One region of the Janthinobacterium sp. GMG2 genome, then DNA from elsewhere that is predicted to be linked to it. Evidence: predicted binding sites of a transcription regulator. Region 1 holds the regulator's gene; each other region holds the start of a gene.
The links. The regulator FNR, encoded in region 1, switches genes on or off when oxygen is low (the NO sensors DNR and NnrR bind a similar motif). The targets are predictions, from matches to a motif close to TTGATNNNNATCAA.

Region 1 (7,800 bases):
GCGAAGGAGCATAACCATGGCTGACTTTACCAATGGCTTCTGGAATATCTACATCATCGTGCTGTCCCTGCTGGGCATCATCGGCTGCGGCGTGCTGCTGTACTCGCAGTCGAAAGTGAAAGTGGTCGCCGGCGCCCCCGCCGACGGCACCACGGGCCACGTCTGGGACGAGGACTTGAAGGAACTCAATACGCCGATGCCGCGCTGGTGGATGTGGCTGTTCTACATCACCATCGTCTTCGCGCTGGCCTACCTGTTCCTGTATCCGGGCCTGGGCAATTATGCGGGAAGCCTGGGCTGGAAATCGACGGGCCAGTATGAGGAAGAGCTGAAGAAGGCGGAAGCCGACTACGGCCCCCTGTTCAACAAGTACCTGAGCCAGGACTTGAAGACGGTGGCCGCCGACCCGCAGGCGCAAGCCATCGGCCAGCGCCTGTTCCTGACCTACTGCGCGCAATGCCACGGTTCGGATGCGCGCGGCAACAAGGGCTTCCCCAACCTGACGGACAAGGACTGGCTGTATGGCGGCGAACCCGACATCATCAAGACCACCATCCTGCACGGCCGCAATGGGCAGATGCCACCGATGGGCGCCGCCCTCGGTTCCGAAAAGGACGTCGAGAACGTGGCCCATTATGTGCTCAGCCTGTCCGGTTCGACCTCGGATCCCGTCAAGTCGGTGCTGGGCAAGGCCAAGTTTGGCGCCTGCATGGCCTGTCACGGCGCCGATGCGAAGGGCAACCAGATGCTCGGCGCGCCGAATCTGACGGACAAGGTCTGGCTGTACGGCGGCAGCGCCGATACCATCATGGAAACCGTACGCAAGGGACGCAGCAACACCATGCCGGCCTTCAGCGATTTCCTCGGCGAGTCCAAGGTACACGTGCTGTCGGCGTATGTCTGGAGCCTGTCGAATCCTCAGACGCCCGTGAAATGATGTAATGGAACCTCAAGTCATCAAGATGTATGCGGCCCGCGAGCAGATCTACCCTCGCGAGGCCAAAGGACGCTACGCTACCTGGCGATGGGTATGCGTATGGCTTACCCAGCTCGCGTTCTACGGCTTGCCGTGGTTGACCTGGAATGGCAGGCAAGCCCTGCTGTTCGACTTGACCACGCGCAAGTTCTACATTTTCGGCGTCGTGCTGTGGCCCCAGGATTTCATCTATCTGGCGGCCCTGCTGATCATCTGTGCGTATTTGTTGTTCCTCGTCACGGCCATTGCCGGGCGGGTGTGGTGCGGGTTCTCTTGCCCGCAAACGGTATACACGGAAATTTTCCTGTGGGTCGAACGCCGCATCGAGGGCACGCGCAGCGCGCGCATGGCCCTCGACAAGCAGGGCCCGTCCGTGCGCAAGGCATTCAAGAAGACGGCCAAGCACCTGGTATGGGGCGCCATCGCCCTGTGGACGGGCTTTACCTTTGTCGGCTACTTCACGCCGATCAAGGAACTGGCGCAATCGGTGGTCACCTTGAATTTCGGTCCCTGGGAATGGTTCTGGGTCTTGTTCTACAGCCTGGCAACCTACGGCAACGCGGGCTGGCTGCGCGAGCAGGTGTGCAAATACATGTGCCCCTACGCGCGCTTCCAGAGCGCCATGTTCGACCAGGACACCCTGATCATCACCTACGATGCCAAGCGCGGCGAACCACGCGGCGCCATGAGCAAGAAGGCCGGCAACAACGACAAGCTGGGCGATTGCATCGACTGCACCCTGTGCGTGCAGGTGTGTCCGACCGGCATCGATATCCGCAACGGCCTGCAGTATGAATGCATCGGCTGCGCCGCCTGCGTCGATGCCTGCAACAGCGTGATGGACAAGGTCGAGCGGCCGCGTGGCCTGATACGCTACAGCACCGACCATGCGATGGAAAACAACTTCAATTCGAAGCAGATACGCCAGCGCGCCATGCGCCCGCGCGTCCTGATCTACACTTCCATCCTGGCCCTGATCATCATCGCCGTATGTACCTCGCTGGCCCTGCGCACGCCCCTGAAAATGGACGTGATCCGCGACCGCGGTTCGATGGGACGCGAAGTGGAAGACGGCATGATCGAAAACGTCTACCGCCTGCAGATCATGAACACGTCCGAGCAAAGCCAGCATTTCAAGATCAGCGCCTCCGGCTTGCCGGGCCTGACCTTGCTGACGCGCGAAGAAGTGACCTTGCAGCCGACGGAAACGCTGGGCTGGCCGATCCGCCTGCGCGTGCCGCACGGCGTGGGCGAGAAGGGGTCGAACAAGATTGCGATCGAATTGCAATCGCTGGACAACCCGTCGCTGCATGTGCGTGAAAGCGCGGTCTTCATCGTGCCGCGGTGATGCAGGAAGGCCGGTCCCCGCACGGGGGCTGGCCGTTTACAGAGGAGAAATACCATGTCCGACAGTCTGAAACTGCAGCCTCCCGTTGCACCGTGGTACAAGCATCGCTGGCCATGGCTGCTGATGATCGGTCCCGGCCTGTCCGTGGTCGTCGGCAGCTTCATGGGCTATATCGCGTTTACGCAGCCCGATGCGCTGGTGGTGGGCGATTATTACAAGCAGGGCAAGGCGATCAACCAGGATTTGAAGCGCGACACGATCGCCAGCGACCTGGCCATGGATACGAGCCTGGCGTACGACGTGGCGCAAGCGCGCCTGAGCGGTTCCGTGCACAGCTTCGGCAAGGCCTACCAGGGACCGCTGCAGCTGCACCTGGCGCATGCGACCCTGCCGGAAAAAGATATCAAGCTGCTGGTGCAGCCCGATGCGGCCGGCAATTTTTCGGTCGCGCTGCCGATGCTCGAGCGCAGCCGCTGGCAGGTGCTGGTGGAAAACGACAAGCGCGAGTGGCGCCTGTCCGGCATCTGGACCTGGCCCGTGCAGCGCAGCATCGCGCTGCATGCGGACGAAGAGCTATAAGCCTTACTTGCAGACGTCCGTGCCTGCCGTAATGGCTTTCAGCTTGGCTGGTTGCAGGATCTCGATCTCGCGGTTCGACACGCGCAGCCAGCCTTCCTTCTTAAATTTGGACAGCAGGCGGCTGACGCTCTCGATGGTCAGGCCCAGGTAGTTGCCGATTTCCTCGCGCGACATGCGTAGCTGGAATTTGCTGCTCGAATAGCCGCGCGCTTCATAGCGCGACGCCAGGTTGACGATGAAGGCGGCAAAACGCTGCGTCGCCTGCATATTGCCCAGCAACAGCATCACGCTTTGCTCGCGCGTGATTTCCTGGCTCATCATGCGGTGGAAATGCCGCAGCAGAGTCGGCATATTGCCCAGCAATTGTTCCAGGCTGGAAAACGGGATTTCACACACTTCGCTGTCTTCCAGCGCCACCGCATTACAGTGGTGGCGGTCGGCGCTGATGGCGTCCATGCCCAGCAGTTCGCCGGCCATCTGGAAGCCCGTCACCTGCTCTTCGCCGCCGGGATTGATCTGGTACGTCTTGAAGTGTCCCAGGCGGATCGCGTACAGGTTCTGGAACGAGTCGCCGATGCGGAACAGCGAGGCGCCGCGCACGATCTTGCGGCGGCGGCCGATGATCTGGTCCAGCCTGTCCATGTCGCCCATATCGAGGCCCATCGGCAGGCACAATTGATGCATGCTGCAGGTCGAGCATCGCGCACGCAACGCTTCCACGGTCACTGTGGGCAAGGTTGGAGTGAGTAGCGCTTCAGTCATGTCGGTACCTTTTAGAAAATGCAACAACAAGTTTACTGCATACAGGGTTGCCGTGTGCCAATTTCACCGCAATTTCGGCGAATAAACGACGTCCAGCCTTTAATTATATGGCAACATCGTCAAAAGCCCATGCGGGGAGGGTCATTTGCGCGGCGCCGCTTGCCAACTTGATGTATTGATAGGAAAATTCCTAACAGCATTATCTGCCGCCTGTGCCGCCCGGTACTGAAAAGGAAATCATGAAGCCTCTCGGCATCAAAGCAAAAGTCGCGCTGGCCACCAGCCTGACCTCGATCGCCATGATCGCGCTGGTCACCATGATACAGGTGCAGCACATGCGCGACGACTTCACCCGAGTACTGCTGAGCCAGCAGTCGTCCCTGATCAGCCGCACCGCTGCCGAGCTCGACGACAAGCTGGGCATGCTGCTGCAGATCGTCACCCTGACGGCCAGGCAGCAGCCGCCGGAACTGATGGCCCAGCCGGCCCAATTGCGCGAATACTATTCGCGCCGCTCGATGCTGGTGCTGTTCGACGACGTGCTGGTGCTCGATGCACATGGCGCCGTCGTGGCCGACATGCCGGAAGTGGCGGGGCGCACGGGCATCAACGTTGCCGAGCGCGAGTATTTCCAGACCGTGCTGCGCACGCGCCAGCCCATGATCACCGAGCCGATGCTCGGCAAGTCGAGCGGCATGCCCATCGTGCAGATGGTCGCGCCCGTGCTGGCCGCCGATGGCCAGGTGGCCGGCGTGGTGATCGGCGTGCTGCGCCTGTACAAGGACAACCTGCTGGGACGCCTGCGCTCGGAAAAGATCGGCAAGAGCGGCTATTACTTCATCCTCACGCGCGGCGCCGTGCCGCGCTACGTGCTGCATCCCGATACCAGCCGCTTGCTGCAGCCGCGCCAGCCGAGCGCCAACCTGACGACCACCCAGCTGCTGAAGGAAGATGGCGAAGGCAGCATGGTCAGCACCAACAGCCGCGGCATCACGGCCGTCAACAGCTTCAAGCGTTTGAAATCGGTGAACTGGCTGCTGGCTACCTCGCTGCCCGTCGCGGACGCCTTCGAACCGTTCGATGGCGTCCTGTACCGGCTGGTGCTGTGGAGCATCCTCGCTTCGCTGCTGGCCGCATTTGTTCTGGGCTGGGTCACCGTGCGCCTGCTGTCGCCGCTGGTGCGCCTGCGCAACACCCTGCTGGCCCTGCGCACCAGCGGCAGCCGTTTCACCCCCGTGCCGGTGCAGCAGCGCGACGAGATCGGCGAACTGACGGAGGCGTTCAACGGCCTGATGAGCGAGCGCGACCGTCTGCAGCAGGAACTCGAATCGCGCGCGGCCGAACTGGAGCAGGAACGCGACCGGGCCGAGGCCGCCAACCGCGCGAAGAGCGATTTCGTGGCCAACATGAGCCATGAAATCCGCACGCCCCTCAATGCCGTGCTGGGCATGGTGTATTTGCTGGGAAATACCAAGCTCGATACGGAACAGCGCAAGTATCTGACCATGGTGCGCGTGGCGGGCCAGTCGCTGCTGGGTATCCTCAACGACGTGCTCGATTATTCGAAGATCGAGGCGAGGCGCATGGAACTGTCGCCCGTCGAATTCGACCTCGACGAAGTCATGAATACCCTGGCCACGACGATGACGATGAATGCGGGCGAAAAGGAGCTGGAACTGGCCATCGCCGTCGAGCCCGACGTGCCGCGGCGCCTCGTGGGCGACGCCCAGCGCCTGCAGCAAATCCTCGTCAACCTGGCCGGCAACGCCATCAAGTTCACGGAGAACGGCGAAGTGGTGGTGGCCGTCAGCCTGGCCGAGAGCAGGAGCGAGAGCGGCCGCGCCTGGCTGCGCTTCGAAGTGCGCGACACGGGCATCGGCATGACGGAACTGCAGCAACAGCAGCTGTTTGCCGCGTTTTCGCAGGGCGACCAGAGCATCACGCGCCGCTTCGGCGGCACGGGCCTGGGCCTGGCCATCAGCAAGCAGCTGATCCACATGATGGGCGGCGACATCGCCGTCGCCAGCAGCGAAGGCAAGGGCAGCCGCTTCTGGTTCAGCGTGCCGTTCGAGATGCTGGCGCAGCCAGCCGAAACGCGGCGCACGCCGGCACTGGGCCAGCTGCGCCTGCTGGTGGCCGACGATAACCGCACCACGCGCGAACTGATCGTCAAGCTGATCGAGGCGTGGGGCTGGCTGGCCGACGAAGTCGATTCCGGCTTTGCCGCCATCGAACTGTACCGCGAACGCCTGGCGCAGCAGCAACCGTACGACGTGGTGCTGGCCGACTGGCACATGCCCGTCATGGACGGCCTGGCCACGGCCAAGGCCATCCGCCAGGCGGCCAGCGGCCAGCGCCAGCCCATCGTGGTGATGGTCAACGCCTTCGCCCGCAACCACCTCGAGGAAATTTCCAGCGCGGCCGAGGCCGACGTCGTGCTGATGAAACCGATCACGGGATCGAGCCTGTTCGATGCCCTGCACCAGGCACTGATCACCAAGAACGACGGCGGCGAGCAGCGCATCCTGCACCAGCCACTGGGCACGGAACTGGCCGGCGTGCATTTCCTGCTGGTGGAAGACAATCATTTGAACCAGGCCGTGGCGCGCGGCATCCTCGAACACATGGGCGCCACCCTCGACGTGGTGGGCGACGGCTTGCAAGCCGTGGAACGGCTGCGCACGGAAGCGCTGCGCTACGACATCGTGCTGATGGACATGCAGATGCCCGTCATGGACGGTTTCAGCGCCACCCACATCATCCGCACGGAGCTGCGCCTGAGCCTGCCCGTGATCGCCATGACGGCCGGCGTGCTGGCGTCCGAGCGCGAGCGCTGCATGACGGCCGGCATCAGCGACTTCATCGCCAAGCCCGTGGTGGTGGAAGAGATGATGGAAGTCATCCTGCGCCACCTGCCCAAGCGCCCGCCAGTGCAGACGGCCGAGCCCGTACGCGTCGCCGATGAAGAGGTGTTTTCCATGGCGCCGCTGATGCGCGTGATGGGACGTGACGCGAAGGGGCGCGGTGTACTGCGGCGCATGGTCGAAGACGCGCTGAACAAGGGCATGACGCCCGTACGCGACGCGGAAACAGCATTGCAGGCAGGCCGCCACAGCGACGTGGCGCGTATCCTGCACAGCGTGCGCGGCTCCGTCGGCACCCTGGGCACGAAACGCCTGATCCGCGCCGCGTTCGCCACCGAGGAAGCCATCGACGCTGGCCGCCTGGACGAAGTCCCAAGCCTGCTGGCGCACACGGCGCAGGAGCTGGAACTGGCGCTGGCGGCGGCGGCGGATTGGTTGTCGCGGTTGAAGGATTAATTTACGCGGGTACGCCCAGAATCACGCTGGACGCCTTGAACATCGCCGTCACGCTGCCGCCAAGTTCGATACCCAGGTCCGTGCTGCTCTGGTTGGTGATGATGGCGGCGATCGTGCCGCCGCGCGGCAAGTCCAGCACCACTTCCGTGTTGACGGCGCCCGTCTGCACGCGCGTGACCGTGCCGGCCAGCTGGTTGCGGGCGGAAAAGCGCGCGCCTTCGCTATCGGCCACGAGGATGATGGACGAAGCCTTGATCAGCGCAAACGCTTCCGCGCCCGGCACCAGGCCCAGGCTTGCGCTGCTGCCCTGCGTGACGATGGCCACGATGTGCTGGCCGCCGGGCAATTCCAGGGTGACTTCGTCATTGACGGCACCCTGTTTCAGTTCGGCCACCTTGCCCAGGAATTGATTACGCGCCGTCGTTTTCATGGCCATTCTCCGTATGAGTAAAAGATCGTCGGCGATGCCTTCGGCCTGACTGCCCAGCTGGCGCAGGTAGCGGGCATGCTCGCGTTCGATGATGCGGAAATTGTCGACCAGCTGGCGTCCCCGCTGCGTGAGCCGCGTGCCGCCGCCGCCCTTGCCGCCCGTCAGGCGCTCGACCAGCGGTTCGCCGGCCAGGTTGTTCATCGCGTCGATGGCGTCCCAGGCCGCCTTGTAGCTCATCTTTACCAACTTGGCCGCCTGCGTGATGGAGCCGCATTCGGCGATGGCGCCCAGCAATTCCACCCTGCCGGCGCCGCCCAGGTTTTCCCCGCCCACCGTCATCCATAGCGAGCCTTGCAAGCCGATTTTATCCAATGCGTTCACCCAA
Region 2 (7,800 bases), 780 kb from region 1:
TCGGCGGCGCGCAGCACGGCGCGCGCCTTGTTTTCCGTTTCCTGCCATTCCATTTCGGGGATGGAGTCGGCCACGATGCCGGCCGCGGCCTGCACGTACAGCATGCCGTCCTTGACCACGCCCGTACGGATGGCGATGGCCACATCCATTTCGCCGCCAAACGACAGGTAGCCGCAGGCGCCGCCGTAGATGCCGCGCTTGGTGATTTCCAGTTCGTCGATCACTTCCATGGCGCGCACTTTCGGCGCGCCCGTCAGGGTGCCGGCGGGGAAGGTCGCGCGCAGCACGTCCAGGTTCGACAGGCCCTTCTTGAGGGTGCCTTCCACGTTCGAGACGATGTGCTGCACGTGCGAGTATTTTTCGATGACCATGCGGTCGGTGACGTGTACGCTGCCCGTCTCGGCGATGCGGCCGATATCGTTGCGCGCCAGGTCGATCAGCATCACGTGCTCGGCGATCTCTTTCGGGTCGGCCAGCAGCTCGGCCGACAGTTCGGCGTCGCGCTCGGGTGTGGCGCCGCGCGGACGGGTGCCGGCGATGGGACGCAAGGTGACCTTCTTGCCGCCGTCCGCCGTCTTCTCGTTGCGCACCAGGATCTCGGGCGAGGCGCCGATGATCTGCATGTCGCCGAAATTATAGAAGTACATATACGGCGAAGGGTTGAGCGAACGCAAGGCGCGGTACAAAGTCAGTGGCGAATCGACATACGGCTTGCGGATGCGCTGGCCGATCTGCACCTGCATCAGGTCGCCCGCCATCACGTATTCATGCGCCTTGGCGACGGCCTTCAGGTAGTCTTCCTTGGAAAAGTCGCGGATGGTTTCCGTGCGCACGGAAGCGCTGGTGACGGGCGCATCGACACCGCGACGCAGCATCATGCGCAAATCCTTCAGGCGCTGCTGCGCTTTCGAAAACGATTCGGGCTGCGTCGTATCGGCGTAGACGATCAGGTAGAGCTTGCCGGACAGGTTGTCGATGACGGCCAGTTCTTCCGTCACCATCAGCTGGATGTCGGGCAGCTTCAAGTCATCTTTCGGCGCGCCGCCGGCCAGTTTTTTCTCGATGTGGCGCACGGTGTCGTAGCCGAAGTAGCCGGCCAGGCCGCCGCAGAAGCGCGGCATGCCGGGGCGCAGGGCCACCTTGAAGCGCGACTGGTACTGTTCGATGAAGTCGAGCGGATTGCCTTCGTGCTCTTCGATCACGACGCCGTTCTTGACGATCTCGGTGCGCTTGCCATGGCTGCGCAACACGGTCGTGGCGGGCAAGCCGATGAAGGAATAGCGGCCGAAGCGTTCGCCGCCGACGACGGATTCGAGCAGGAAGGTGTTCTTGCCGCCTTGTTGGGACTGTGCCAGTTTCAGGTACAGCGTGAGCGGGGTTTCCAGGTCGGCGAACGCTTCCGCGATCAGGGGGATGCGGTTGTAGCCTTGCTGGGACAGCGATTTGAATTCGAGTTCGGTCATGTTTCTCTCCATGCCGTCAGGGTATGCGTGTGCATAGTGCACAAACCCTGCGGTGGGTTATCAAAAAACTTGCCGGTGCACGCAACAGGCGCAATATGCGCAAACTATACGGGTGCAGCCGGCAGCAATCGTAACGGCTCGGCCCTTAAGCCTGCCAGGATTGCCAGCGTCGCCAAAGCCAGGCCTCAATCGAGCCGGTTTGGGTGACATTGTGTTTTTTGATGAGAAACGTGTTCACGATATGGTGGTGGGTTTGGTCAGTATGCCGGTTAGTTTTGCATGCTAATAAAACGGGCTGCTTCGAGCAGTGTCTTTACTATACCATCGGAATCGGTATCGTGTATAGAGTGTCCGTGATTGTAGCCATAGGGTACCGTCAGTACGGGACAAGCCGCAGCCCTGGCCGCTTGCGCGTCGTTCGATGAGTCGCCGATGGCCACCACTTTGGCCGGCGCCAGATCGAAGTCCGCGCACACTTGCAGCAGCGGCATCGGGTCCGGTTTCTTCCTCGGCAGCGAATCGCCGCCGTAGACGATCTCGAAATACTGGTCCAGGTTTTTCTGTTTCAGCAGGGGCAGGGCGAAGGCGATCGGCTTGTTGGTGACGCAGGCCAGGCGCAAGCCCGCCGCCTTCATCGCCGCCAGCCCCGCTTCCACGTCCGGGTACAGGGTGCTGAACTGGCCATTGATGGCCAGGTAGTGACGCTGGTAGCCGTCCATCGCCTGCTCGAAACGCTGTTCCACGCCGGCCGCATCGAAGTCGAGCGCCAGTACGGTGCGGATCAGGTTTTCCGAGCCCTTGCCGACCATCAGCTTGATGGCGTCGGCGCTGATGGGCGCCAGGTCCAGCTCGGCGCGCATGCCGTTGATGGCGACATGAAAATCGGGCACGGTGTCGAGCATCGTGCCATCGAGGTCGATGATGGCGGCGCGCACGCCGGCCAGTACGTGGTCTTTCACCGTGCCCGCTTGCATCAGGCGCCCTTGACGGCTGCCAGCTCGGCGCGCATGGCGTCGATGACGGCTTTGTAGTCGGGCTTGCCGAAGATGGCCGAGCCGGCGACAAAGGTGTCGGCGCCGGCAGCGGCGGCAGCGGCGATGTTGTCGATCTTGATGCCACCGTCGACTTCCAGCATGATGTCACGGCCCGATTCGTCGATCATGCGGCGCGCTTCGGCGATTTTCTTCAGCGCCTGCGGGATGAAGGACTGGCCGCCGAAGCCCGGGTTGACGGACATGATCAGGATGATGTCGATCTTGTCCATCACGTGTTCCAGGTAGTGCAGCGGCGTGCCCGGGTTGAATACCAGGCCCGATTTGCAGCCATTGTCGCGGATCAGCTGCAAGGAGCGGTCGACGTGATCCGACGCTTCCGGGTGAAAGGTGATGATGTTCGCGCCAGCCTTGGCGAAATCCGGGATAATGCGATCGACAGGCTTGACCATCAGGTGCACGTCGATGGGCACTTGCACGTGCGGGCGGATCGCTTCGCACACCAGCGGGCCGATGGTCAGGTTCGGCACATAATGGTTATCCATCACGTCGAAGTGGATGATGTCGGCGCCGGCGGTAACGACGTTGCGCACTTCCTCGCCCAGGCGGGCAAAGTCGGCGGACAGGATGCTGGGAGCGATACGGAATGTAGTCATGGTGGAGTAGCCAAAGGATAGAAAATGCGAAGATGCGCTATTTTACGCTTGACGCCGCTACCATGCCTTATTGAAGCACGATGAAACACAGAATACGCGGCGCGCCGTGGCCAATGCGGCACACGCGCCGCCATAATGACTGCAATGTCTGAATAGGAATGACGATGGCGACTTATGAATTTACGGTAACGGTCAAGACGCAGTACCTGCCCGAGCAATCGGCACCGGACCAGGGGCGGCACGTGTTCAGCTACACGATCCGCGTCGTCAACACGGGCACGGCTGGCGCGCAACTGATTTCGCGCCACTGGGTCATCACGGATGCGAACAACAAGGTGGAAGAGGTGCGCGGCCTGGGCGCCGTCGGCCACCAGCCGCTGCTGCAGCCGGGCGAACAGTTCGAATACACGAGCGGCACCATGCTGGGCACGCCGCAAGGTTCGATGCACGGCGAGTATTTCTGCGTGGCCGAAGATGGCCATCAGTTTGAAGCGCCGATTCCCGAGTTCGTGCTGTCGGTGCCACGCACCCTGCATTGACGCAACGCCGGGGGGCTTGCGCCCCTTACTTAAGTTTTTCGGTGCTGTCCTGTTCTTCGCCGAGCTGCTTGCGCGCCGGTGGGACGGGTTTTTTACCCGAATACATGGTCCACCAGACTATAAATGCCAGCAAGAAGAACGCCACCAGCGCCTCTATCATCAAGATCCACATACGCACCCCTATGTTATTTACCCGCAGCTTAGTATTTACCCGCCGTCTGTTGACACGCGGTAGTCTACCCGTTTCAATCGGCGCCGTCGCGCTTGCGTTGTCCGCCTGTACCACGCCGCCCGCGCCGCCCGCTGCCAGCGGCAAGGCGCCGCCCATCGCGCCGACCGTCGTCAGGCCGGTTCCGGCCAAGCCGGCAGAGGCCAAGGATGCCGCGGATGTGGCGGCGCCCACCTTCGTGCCCGCCAAGTTTGCCGCCTTGCCTGGCTGGGCCCGCGACGACATGCGCGCCGCCTGGCCAGCATTCATGGCGTCGTGCGGCGTGCTCGTGAAACGTCCGGACTGGAAGGAGTCGTGCACGATCGCGCGCCAGGTGAATGCCGACAGCGACAAGGCCATCCGCCTGTTCTTCGAGACCTTCTTTGTGCCGAATCAAGTCATCACCGCCGATGGCGCCAGTACCGGCTTGGTGACCGGCTACTACGAACCACTGCTGCACGGGGCGCGCAAGCGGGGCGGCCCATACCAGACACCGCTGTACAAGGTGCCCGACGACCTCGTCTCGGTGGATTTGTCCGGCGTGTATCCGGAACTGAAAAACATGCGCTTGCGGGGCAAGCTGGTCGGCAAGAAGGTGATACCGTACGCGACCCGCGCCGACATCGAGCGCGCCACGTCCGTCACGGGCAAGGAATTGCTGTGGGTGGATGACGAAGTCGAAGCCTTCTTCCTGCAGGTGCAGGGTTCCGGCCGCGTGCAGCTGACCGACACGCAGGAAACCGTGCGCGTGGCCTACGCGGACCAGAATGGCCATCCGTACAAATCGATTGGCCGCTACCTGGTCGACAAGGGCGAGCTGACCTTGAGCCAGGCGTCCGCGCAGGGCATCAAGGCGTGGATCGCCGGCCATCCTACGCGCAAGGATGAATTATTCAACGCCAATCCCAGCTATGTCTTCTTCAAGGAAGAGCGCTTGCCCGACCCGAAAGTGGGGCCGAAGGGCGCGCTGGGCGTGCCGCTGACGCCGCAGCGTTCGGTGGCCATCGATTCGCGCTTTTTGCCGCTGGGCGCACCCGTGTTCCTGTCCACCACGCAAGCCAATAGCGAGATTCCCATGCAGCGGCTGGTGATGGCGCAGGATACGGGCGGCGCCATCCGCGGGCCGATCCGTGTCGATTATTTCTTTGGCTTTGGCGCGGAAGCGGCCGAGAATGCGGGCCGCATGAAGCAGAGCGGCGCCGTGTGGGTGTTGTTGCCGAAGCAGGCGCCGGCGCGCTAGGGAAAGCGTCGCCGGGCAGTTCGTGGTGTGGCTTAGCGCAAGACCATCACTGGCAGGTGGGTGTGGGCCAGCACTTTTTGCGTTTCGCTGCCCACGAACAGCTTGTTCAAACCCTTGCGGCCGTGCGAAGCCATCAGGATGATGTCGCAATGGTAGGTTTGCGCCGCATTGACGATTTCATCGTGCGGGCTCGGCGACACGGCCACCACGCCTTCGAAAGGTACGCCGGCGGCGCGCGCAGCTTCGCCGATCTTGTCGATGGCGCGTTGCGACGCTTCCTGCATCTGCTGTTCATACAGGCTGGCGTCAAGCACGATGCCGCCGTCCGCCATCGGCGAGAACGGAAACGGCTGCACCACGCTGATGGCGACCAGCTTGGCCTTGTTCAGTTGGGCGAAGGCGAGGGCGGTCTCGGCGGCTTTGTCGGACAGCGGCGAGCCGTCGGTGGGAAATAAGATGGTGTTAAACATAGCGTGCTCCTCAAGTGATGTAAGACAGCTTATGGATTTGCATCAATTAAAACCTTGATATAAATCAAGCCTCACAGGCTTTGGCGTGAATAGTGTCGCCAAGGCAATCTTTTGCCAGTGTATTCCCGTTCACCACTTCAGGTGCGCACGCTACGCAGCGGCGTGCCCCACACCATGGCCACCGTCAACACGATGCTGCCGGCCGCGATGCAGGCCAGGCCATTGCGCACGCCAAAATGTTCCGCTATCCAGCCGGCGGCCAGCGCACCCAGCGGCGCCGTCGCCACCGTCAGGAAGCGCATGGTCGACGTCATGCGGCCCAGCATGGGGTCGGGTGTGACTTTCTGGCGCAAGCCCAGGTAGGGAATAAAGAACAGCATCACGCCGCAATCGAAAAAGAACATCAAGATGGCATACGCCACGGCGCTGGCGGCCGCGCTGCCGAACAGCGCGGCGGGTATCGTGGGCGTCAGGGCAAAACAGAGCGAGGTCGATGCCAGGCCGATCAGGATGGTGCGGCCGGCGCCATAGCGCTGCGTCAATGGCTTGACGATGAAGGCGCTGAGCAGGACGCCGGCGCCGCCGAGCATCTGCGTCATGCCCAGCACGCCAGGGCTCATGCCCAGGTCGCGCGTGGCAAACAGCACCGTCAAGGCCATGCTGGCGTAAAACAGGAAGTGCCAGATGCCGGCGCCCCAGGCCAGCGCGCGCAGCAGCGGTTCGCTCCAGACGAACAGCAAGCCGTCGGCGATGTCGCGCAAGGCGTGCTTGTCGGACGGTGCGGGACGCGGATCGCGCACGCTCATGGCGCGCAGATTGAAAACGGAAACCAGATAGCCGCAGGCCGTGCACAGGATGGCGACTGGCGCCGACAGCACTTGCACCAGCACGCCGGCCAGGCCGGGACCGATCAGGCGCGAAGCCGATTCGGTGGCGGCAAATTTCGACTGCGCATCGATCAAGCCATCGCGGCCCACGAGGAAAGTCAGAAACACCTGTTCGGCTCCGCCACCGACGACGAAGCCCGTGCCGATGATGAAGCCCACTATATATAACCATGGCATCGACAGCACGCCGCACCAGTAAGCCACGGCGACGCTGGCCAGGGCCAGGCCCGACATGCTTTCGCTGAACAGCATGATCGGGTGCTTGCTGCGCCGGTCCAGCAGCACGCCGACGGGCAAGCCGAACAGGGCGAACGGCAGCGCCTGCAACGCAACCAGCACGCCCATCTGTTCCGGCGTCGCATGCAGCAAGAGCACCGCGCACAGGGGCAGGGCCAGCGAGGTAATCTGGGCGCCGAAGCAATTGAGGCCATTGCTGAACCACAGGCGGCGGAAATTGACGCTGGCGGCGCTGCAGTCGCCACGCAGATAGTGGGCGCAATACTGGACGAGGGAAGAGAAAATATGCTGCTCGATAAAAAAGATCGGGCTCACAATAATAGCAGCGCACCTGCCGCGCCGCTGCCTTTAGCCGCTACAATCGTTGCACCGTTCATCGAGAGGAGACACCATGCAATACGAAGACCTGATCATCGATATCCAGGACAAAGTGGCGGTCATCCGCCTGAACCGACCCAAGGCCCTGAACGCCTTGAACGACAACATGATGAATGAGCTGGGCGACGCCTTGCTGAAGTTCGACGCCGACGAGAGTATCGGCTGCATCGTGCTCACGGGCAGCGAAAAAGCATTTGCCGCCGGCGCCGACATCGCGGCCATGGCCGACTATACCTATCCCGATACCTATACCCAGGGCTACATCAGCCGCAACTGGGAGCATATCTTGCGCGTGCGCAAACCGGTGGTGGGCGCCGTGGCCGGCTATGCGCTCGGTGGCGGCTGCGAACTGGCCATGATGTGCGATTTCCTGATCGCCGCCGACAGCGCCAAGTTTGGCCAGCCGGAAATCAAGGTTGGCGTCACGCCAGGCGCGGGCGGTACGCAGCGTTTGCCGCGTGCCATCGGCAAGGCCAAGGCCATGGACTTGCTGCTGACGGCGCGCACCATCGATGCCGCCGAGGCGGAACGCATCGGCCTCGTGTCGCGCGTGGTGCCGGCAGATAAATTGCTGGAAGAAACCCTGGCCGCCGCCAAGACCATCGCCGCCATGCCGACTTCGGTTGCCATGATGATCAAGGATTGCGTCAACCGCGCCTTTGAAACGACCTTGACCGATGGTGTCGCCTACGAGCGCCGTTTGTTCCAGGCCGCCTTCGGTACGCCGGCG
Region 3 (7,800 bases), on a different contig from region 1:
ATACGTGATGCGGCGTTCGCCATCGATCAGGGCGATTTGCTCGGGGCAGCGGCGGGCCGTCGCTTCCAGCAGGTCGGCCAGTACTTCCTCGCGCAGCAGATCCGGTCGCGGCGGGCCGTACAGGATGTCGGCGTGGGTGGAAGGGATGCCTGGACTGACTGCGGTGAAATCGTTCATGGATGACGCTTATCTGTAATGCGGAGTGAGGAATCTGATGGGCTGCGCATGGCGCGCGGCACAGTTGATACATTACAGTACGCAAGACATTTCAGCGTTGCAGAACGGGGAATTTTGTGGAATTTTCAGCAAGTATGTGGCTGCAGGCTCAACTGCCATGATTACGGAATGTAAATCGCGGAAACATGGCGGCGATTTGCGCCAAAGTCGTCGCCGCCGGATAGCCGTGCAAGGGGCGGCCGGACAGCGCCGCGTCCGCGCAGCCTTCAGCGCGGAACTGCTGCAGCACGTAGTTGTCGACGCCTTTCGCGGCCAGGGTGCTGGCCAGGGCCAGCAACTGCTCGTCCGGCAGCAAGTCGGGGTGGGTGGTGGTACGGCATTCGTAGGCCACGCCGCTGGCAAGGATGGCATCGAGGCAGGCGCGCGCCGGGTCGCCGCTGCCGGCCACGCGGGTCACATGACGATAGTCGGCAAACGGCGCCTTGATGTCGAAACCGACCCAGTCGACCAGGGGCAGCACTTCCTGCAGGCGCTGCGGATAGATGCAGGCCGTGTGCAGGCCGATGCCGAAACCCAGTGCCCTGACGTCCTGCATGGCGTGCGCCAGCGCCGGATCCATGCACGCTTCGCCGCCGCTGAAGACGACGGCATCGACCAGGCCCGTTCTGCGGCGCAGCCAGGTCAGGACGTCCTGCCACGGCATGGCGCCTTCCGGCGTGCGCGCCTGCAAGTGCGGATTGTGGCAATAGCCGCAGCGCCAGGGGCAGCCCTGCACGAACACCACGGCCGCCAGCTTGCCCGGGTAGTCGGTGGCCGAAAAGGGCGTCAGGCCGCCCACTTTCAGTTCAAGCGCCATGGCAGGCGGGCTGGCCCACGCGGGCGCTCGCTTCCGTAAAATACTGGCGCTCGTGGAATTCACCCTGCTTGCCGATGTTGAACGAGGCGACAGGGCGGTGATAGCCCATCACGCGCGTCCAGATTTCGCAGCGCTGGCGTTCCGTATCGAGCAGGGTGATGGCGGGAGTGAAGTCGGGACGTGCGTTCATGGCGTTTCCTTGAGTGGGTGAGCGAGATCGGACTGCTTGCGGGCGATCAGTTCCGCGTCGCAGGTGGGGCAGAATTCATGTTTGCCGGCCAGGTAGCCGTGGCGCGGGCAGATGGAAAACGTGGGCGTGACGGTGATGTAGGGCAGCGAGAAGCGGCTCAGCGCGCGTTTCACCAGCTCGCGGCAGGCGTTGGCATCCGACAGCGCTTCCGTCATGTACAGGTGCAGCACCGTGCCGCCCGTGTACTTGCGCTGCAGCGCGTCCTGCAATTCCAGCGCTTCGAACGGGTCGTCCGTATGGCCGACGGGCAGTTGCGACGAATTCGTGTAGTACGGATTGTCGACCGTGCCCGCCTGCAGGATGGCCGGATAGCGCTTGCGGTCTTCGCGCGCGAAGCGGTAGGTCGTGCCTTCGGCCGGCGTCGCCTCCAGGTTGTACATATGGCCCGTCTCTTCCTGGAACTGCACCATGCGGGCGCGCACGTGGTCGAGCAGACGTCTCGCCAGCGCATGGCCCTCGGCGGACGTGATGTCGTAAGCGTCGCCGCTGAAGTTGCGGATCATCTCGTTGATGCCGTTCACGCCCAGGGTGGAAAAGTGATTGCGCAGGGTGCCCAGGTAGCGTTTCGTGTACGGGAACAGGCCTTGCTGCATCAGTTCTTCGATGGTGCGGCGCTTGATTTCCAGGCTGGTCTTGCCCAGTTCCAGCAGGCGGTCCAGGTCCGCCATCAGCGCTGGCTCGTCGCCGCGCCACAAGTGGCCCAGGCGCGCGCAGTTGATGGTGACCACGCCCAGGGAGCCCGTCTGCTCGGCGGAACCGAACAGGCCATTGCCCCGTTTGAGCAGTTCGCGCAAGTCCAGCTGCAAGCGGCAGCACATGGAACGTATCATGTTCGGCTTGAGTTCCGAATTGATGAAATTCTGGAAGTAGGGCAGGCCGTAGCGGGCCGTCATCTCGAACAGGCGCTCCGCGTTGTCGCTATGCCAGTCGAAATCTTCGGTGATGTTATAGGTCGGGATGGGGAAGGTGAAGACCCGGCCCTTGGCGTCGCCCGCCATCATGATTTCGATATAGGCGCGGTTAATCATGTCCATTTCCACCTGCAGCTCGCCATAGCTGAAGTCCATCTCCTGGCCGGCGATGACGGGAATCTGCTCGCGCAAATCGTCCGGGCAGATCCAGTCAAACGTGAGGTTGGTGAACGGCGTCTGCGTGCCCCAGCGCGATGGCACGTTGAGGTTGAAGATCAGCTCCTGCATGTACTGGCGCACGTCTTCGTAGCGCAGGCTGTCCTTGCGGATGTAGGGCGCCATATAGGTGTCGAAGGAGCTGAACGCCTGCGCGCCGGCCCACTCGTTTTGCAGGGTGCCGAGGAAATTGACAATCTGGCCAATGGCGCTCGACATGTGTTTCGGCGGACCCGATTCGATCTTGCCCGGCACGCCATTCAAGCCTTCGTGCAGCAGGGTGCGCAGCGACCAGCCGGCGCAATAGCCGGCCAGCATGTCGAGGTCGTGGATGTGCAGCGCCGCTTCGCGGTGCGCCGCGCCCACTTCCGGCGGATACACCTGGTCGAGCCAGTAGTTGGCGATGACCTTGCCCGACACGTTGAGTATCAGGCCGCCCAGCGAGTAGCCCTGGTTGGCGTTGGCGTTGACACGCCAGTCGCGCCGGTCCAGGTATTCATTGATGGACGCGGCGACGTCGACCTGGCCGCGTGTGGGGGAAACTGCATTTGTCGTCATGAAACCTCCAATAAACACAACATGCGGTGTTTTTATGGAGATTAATCACTAAATATAGTGGCGTCAAAGGGCGCGTGCAGTTGCGTGACGAATCCTTGATGCAGGTGAAGAAAGCGCGTCAGCGGCTTTTTTTCGCGCGCCCCAGGCGCGGGATGAAGCAGCTCAGGCCAAAGTACATGGCGCCGCAGACGGCGATGCTGGCGACGGAGGCGGGCAGCACGTGCGCCCAGATTTCCCGCGCCGAGAAGGTGCTCCAGCTGGCCACGCGCGCGTCGAACGTGACGTAGTTCGCCAGCAGCCAGTAGACGGCCAGCAGGCCCGTGCAGATGGCGGCCTGGCGCAGCACGGGCATGGCGCGGCGGGCGAAGACGGCTTGCAGGAACAGCAGCAGCACGCCGGCCCAGACGCCCAGCGCCTCGGGCGACAGCACGGAGAGCGTTTCTTCGACATAGCCGTCGGCGGGCGAAGCCCACTGTATTTGCAGCACGGTGAGGAATAGGGTGAGCAGGAATAGCAGCAGCGGTTTGCGGGGCATGGCGGGCAATCGGTGAGGGAGAAAAGTGGGGCATTTTACAGCCAGGTCAAGCAACTTGAACGCGCGCCAGCCATGCATGCATTCCTTCACCTGCGTCAAGGACTGGGCGGTATGGGCGGGGCTATAGTCTGCACCCTGAGCCGATACAGGACTGTGAACACCATGATGCTTGAATCAACCACCGCCACCCGCGTGGCCGGACCGCTGGAACTGGTCTGCCCCGCCGGCAGCCTGCCTGCCTTGAAAGCGGCCATCGACAATGGCGCCGATACCGTCTACCTGGGTTTTCGCGACGCCACCAATGCGCGCAATTTCGCCGGCCTCAATTTCGACGAGAAGGCCATCGCCGAGGGCGTGCGCTACGCCCACCAATATGGACGCAAGGTGCTGCTGGCGCTGAACACCTATCCGCAGCCGCACAACTGGGCCGTCTGGCGCAGCGCCATCGACCGCGCCGCGCAGGCCGGTATCGACGCCATGATCGTGGCCGATCCGGGCCTGATGGCGTATGCAAGCGAGCACCACCCGCAACTGCGTTTGCACCTGTCCGTGCAGGGTTCGGCCACCAACTACGAAGCGATCAATTTTTACCATGAGCACTTCGGCATCGCCCGCGCGGTGCTGCCGCGCGTGCTGTCGATGGCGCAGGTCGAGCAACTGATCGCCAAGACGGAAGTCGAGATCGAGGTCTTCGGCTTCGGCAGCCTGTGCGTGATGGTCGAAGGGCGCTGCGCGCTGTCGTCGTACGCGACGGGCGAGGCGCCGAACACTCACGGCGTGTGCTCGCCGGCGAAATCCGTGCGCTGGCTGGAAACACCGAACGGCCTCGAATCGCGCCTGAACGGCGTGCTGATCGACCGCTATGCCCCAGGCGAAAACGCCAGCTATCCGACCCTGTGCAAGGGACGTTTCGAAGTCAACGACGAAGAGTATTACGCGATCGAGGAGCCGGCCAGCCTGAACACGCTGGCGCTGCTGCCGCAGCTGATCGCCATGGGCGTGCGCGCCGTGAAGATCGAAGGACGCCAGCGCAGCCCCGCCTACGTGGCGCAGGTGACGCGCGTGTGGCGCGAAGCGATCGACGCCTGCCGCGAAGGCAATGCGCGCTACGCCGTCAAGCCGGCCTGGATGGCGTCCATGGACAAGCTGGCCGAGGGCCAGCAGCACACCTTGGGTGCCTACCATAGATCTTGGAAATAAAGGATGAACATGCTGAAGCTTTCTTTGGGCCCCTTGCTCTACTACTGGCCGCGCGCCACCGTTTTCGAGTTTTACCAGCAGATCGCCACCACGGCCGTCGATATCGTGTACCTGGGCGAAACCGTCTGCTCGCGCCGGCACGAGGTGCGCCTGGCCGACTGGCTCGATATCGCCGACATGCTGGCCGCCGCCGGCAAGGAAGTGGTGTTGTCGACGCAGGCGCTGATCGAGGCGGGTGCTGAACTGGCGACCCTGCGCCGCATCACGGGCAATGGCCGCTACGGCGTCGAGGCCAACGACATGGGCGCTGTGCACTGCATGGAAAAGGGCACGCCCTTCGTCGCCGGTCCCCATCTGAACCTGTTCAATGGCCCCAGCCTGCAATTGCTGGCGCGCCTCGGGGCGCGGCGCTGGGTGATGCCGCTGGAAATGGGACAGACGGCGCTGGCCGAGATGCAGCGCCAGAAACCGGAAGGGCTGGAGACGGAGGTATTCGCCTACGGCCGCATGCCGCTGGCGTTTTCCGCGCGCTGCTTCACGGCGCGCAACCGCAACCTGCCGAAGGACGATTGCGGCTACAGCTGCCTGGAAGAGCCGGACGGCCTGCTGCTGCGCACGCGCGACGAAGTGCCGTTCCTCGTGTTGAATGGCACGCAGACGCAGTCGGCGCTCGTCTACAACCTGGTGCGCGAACTCGACGCCATGCGCGACATGGGCGTGTCGGTGGCGCGCATCAGCCCGCAAGCCATGCACACGGAACAAGTCATCGCCATCTTCGACCGCGCGCGCCGCGGCCAGGTCAGCGGCATCGGCGCCCAGGCCCAGCTGGCCGCTTGCCAGCCGGCCGGCGCCTGCGACGGCTACTGGCACGGCCAGCCTGGCATGGAACAGCACCAGCACGCCGCCCATTGAACGCATCGAAAGGAAGCACCATGCAAGATCAACTGGAAAGATTGCCCGTCCCGGCCAAGCCTCCCATGAGCAAGCCCGCCGCGTCATACCGGCTGCCCGAACCGCTGGCCGAATTGCTGTCCAAGCTGCCGCCGTATCCCGCCTCCTGGCTGTTCGTGCAAGGCTTGAACCGCCTGCTGGCGCCGCAATTGCCCGACGACGTGCGAAGCAGCCTGGAAGGGCGCAGCCTGCGCTTGCGGCTGCTGGACGCGGGCATCGCCTTCGATTTCGAGTGGCAGGGAACGGTGTTTGTGGCCGAGCGCTATGTGGACGTGCCGGACCTGTGCATCGCCGCCAGCGTGCATGACTTGATGCTGCTGGCGCGGCGCCAGGAAGATCCGGACACGCTGTTCTTCAGCCGCCGTTTGAGCCTGGAAGGTGATACGGAGCTGGGCTTGCTGTTCAAGAATACGCTCGATGCCATCGAGTTGCCGCCGTTCGACCTGCAGGCGCTGGGACCGCGCCGGGTGCTGGCGCATCTGCGCGACCGGGGCGCGCGGGGAGGGTAGGCGGAGAGCTGGCGGTGCGCAGTGGCGGCACTCAATGGCGGCAGTGGCCGCAGGCGCCGCTGCACGAGGCCAGCTGTACTTCATCCGTTGCTTCGCCCATGAAGCCGGCGTCGTTGACGGCGGCCAGCAGGCGTTCCTGCGTGGCCAGGCGTTCGTCGAATTGCACCGTGGCGCCGTGGCGCGCCAGCGAGACGCAGACGGTGGCCACGCCCGTGACGGCTTCGAGCGCGCCCGTCAGCCTGTCGGCGCAGCCTTCATGATCCATTCCAATAATATTCAAGCGCGCTGTCTGCATGGGTTCCTCTTGTTTTTCAGATAAAAAAACAGCGTAGGCGAGGGGCAAGCATGCCGTCCAGAGCCGCACGCAAGATTTATTTTCTATTTGCGGTTTTATTGATCTGGATTAATTCCAACCGCTGCTGGCCAGCCTGAAAGTGCTGTTGTTTTATACACGGTCGCCGTATTCCAGTCGACAAGCGTGCTCTGCTGCGTGATACTGTCATTCTGATAAGTACGCTGATGAAAGCGCTGGAAAGGAGGGCCCATGCAGCGCCGCCCCCTGCTCAAGCTTGCCGCCCTGTGGCCGTTGGGCGCTGCCGCCGCCGGCAAGTCGTCGCCGCTGCCGCTCGTGTATCCGCGCCACCAGGCGATCGATGATCCGCAGCAAGGCTATGTGACGGCCTTGCTGCAACAGGCGCTGGCCCGCTCGGGCCAGGCCTATGTCTTGCGCCGCTCCGAACTGCGCATGGTGCAGACGCGCGCCATGCAGGAAATCGCCACGGCGTCGGGCAGCGTCGACGTCGTCTGGACGATGACGAGCCGCGCGCGCGAGACGCAATTGCTGCCGGTGCGCATCCCCATCGACCGCGGCCTGATCGGCTGGCGAGTGGCCCTGATCCACGCGCGCCAGCCGCAGTTGCTGCGCGATGTGCGCAGCATCGCCGCGCTGGCGCGGCTGTCAGCCGGCCAGATGCGCGACTGGCCCGACTCCGTCATCCTGCAGGCAAATGGCTTGCGCCTCGATACCTCGAGCACCTATGAAGGCCTGTTCCAGCAACTGGCGGCGGGGCGCATCGACTACTTTCCCCGTTCCGTGATCGAGGCGCAAAGCGAGCTGGCCAGCCATGCGCGATTGCCGCTGGCGCTCGATACTCACCTGGTCATTCGCTACCCGGCCGCGCTGTACTTTTTTGTCGGCAAGCACCGGCCGGAACTGGCGCGCCATATTGAAATCGGGCTGGAGAAAATGTTGGCCGATGGCAGTTTCGCGCAGTTGTTCCAGCGCCATTTCGGCCGCTTCGCCGATGGTTTGAAATTGTCCCGGCGCCACGTGCTGGAGCTGGCCAATCCCGACCTGCCCGAAGAGACGCCGCTGGCGCGCAAGGCACTTTGGTATCGTCCAAAAAATTACTAATAGTTTTATTGATCAGTGTCAAACATGCGCTTCAATCGTGCGCATGATGTTTGATGAAACGCAAAGCGAGTTCAACAGAACACCTGTTGACATAAATAGAATCTTCGCCGAACATAATTCCACGTTGCAACACTTTTGCAAACCTTTCCCAGCACAAGCGGTGATACGCAGGTGTCGTGCGGGACCCGTGCGCCCGTTCAACAGCCAGCTGCGGCCAGCCGCC

Region 2: SKZ59_RS15865 (universal stress protein) is a predicted target of FNR. The motif match lies at 5,623-5,636, and genes of this name have one in related genera.
Region 3: ubiU (ubiquinone anaerobic biosynthesis protein UbiU) is a predicted target of FNR. The motif match lies at 3,589-3,602, and genes of this name have one in related genera.

The regions. Positions count from the first base shown of each region.
Region 1 covers NZ_JAXAWA010000003.1:63,930-71,729, forward strand. The annotation lists gene SKZ59_RS12335 (cbb3-type cytochrome oxidase subunit 3) at 1-24, shown strand, start outside; gene ccoP (cytochrome-c oxidase, cbb3-type subunit III) at 17-937, shown strand; gene ccoG (cytochrome c oxidase accessory protein CcoG) at 942-2,324, shown strand; gene SKZ59_RS12350 (FixH family protein) at 2,379-2,903, shown strand; gene fnr (fumarate/nitrate reduction transcriptional regulator Fnr) at 2,907-3,665, opposite strand; gene SKZ59_RS12360 (response regulator) at 3,905-6,985, shown strand; gene SKZ59_RS12365 (TOBE domain-containing protein) at 6,987-7,754, opposite strand; gene SKZ59_RS12370 (sulfate/molybdate ABC transporter ATP-binding protein) at 7,780-7,800, opposite strand, start outside.
Region 2 covers NZ_JAXAWA010000003.1:846,133-853,932, forward strand. The annotation lists gene trpE (anthranilate synthase component I) at 1-1,463, opposite strand, end outside; gene SKZ59_RS15840 (phosphoglycolate phosphatase) at 1,733-2,437, opposite strand; gene rpe (ribulose-phosphate 3-epimerase) at 2,437-3,111, opposite strand; gene apaG (Co2+/Mg2+ efflux protein ApaG) at 3,276-3,650, shown strand; gene SKZ59_RS15855 (hypothetical protein) at 3,676-3,810, opposite strand; gene SKZ59_RS15860 (murein transglycosylase A) at 3,920-5,098, shown strand; gene SKZ59_RS15865 (universal stress protein) at 5,131-5,568, opposite strand; gene SKZ59_RS15870 (MFS transporter) at 5,706-7,007, opposite strand; gene SKZ59_RS15875 (enoyl-CoA hydratase) at 7,084-7,800, shown strand, end outside.
Region 3 covers NZ_JAXAWA010000005.1:207,065-214,864, forward strand. The annotation lists gene SKZ59_RS19390 (Pls/PosA family non-ribosomal peptide synthetase) at 1-177, opposite strand, end outside; gene SKZ59_RS19395 (anaerobic ribonucleoside-triphosphate reductase activating protein) at 326-1,033, opposite strand; gene nrdD (anaerobic ribonucleoside-triphosphate reductase) at 1,023-1,223, opposite strand; gene SKZ59_RS19405 (ribonucleoside triphosphate reductase) at 1,220-2,968, opposite strand; gene SKZ59_RS19410 (hypothetical protein) at 3,087-3,503, opposite strand; gene ubiU (ubiquinone anaerobic biosynthesis protein UbiU) at 3,666-4,703, shown strand; gene ubiV (ubiquinone anaerobic biosynthesis protein UbiV) at 4,713-5,615, shown strand; gene ubiT (ubiquinone anaerobic biosynthesis accessory factor UbiT) at 5,636-6,163, shown strand; gene SKZ59_RS19430 (heavy-metal-associated domain-containing protein) at 6,195-6,458, opposite strand; gene SKZ59_RS19435 (transporter substrate-binding domain-containing protein) at 6,708-7,577, shown strand.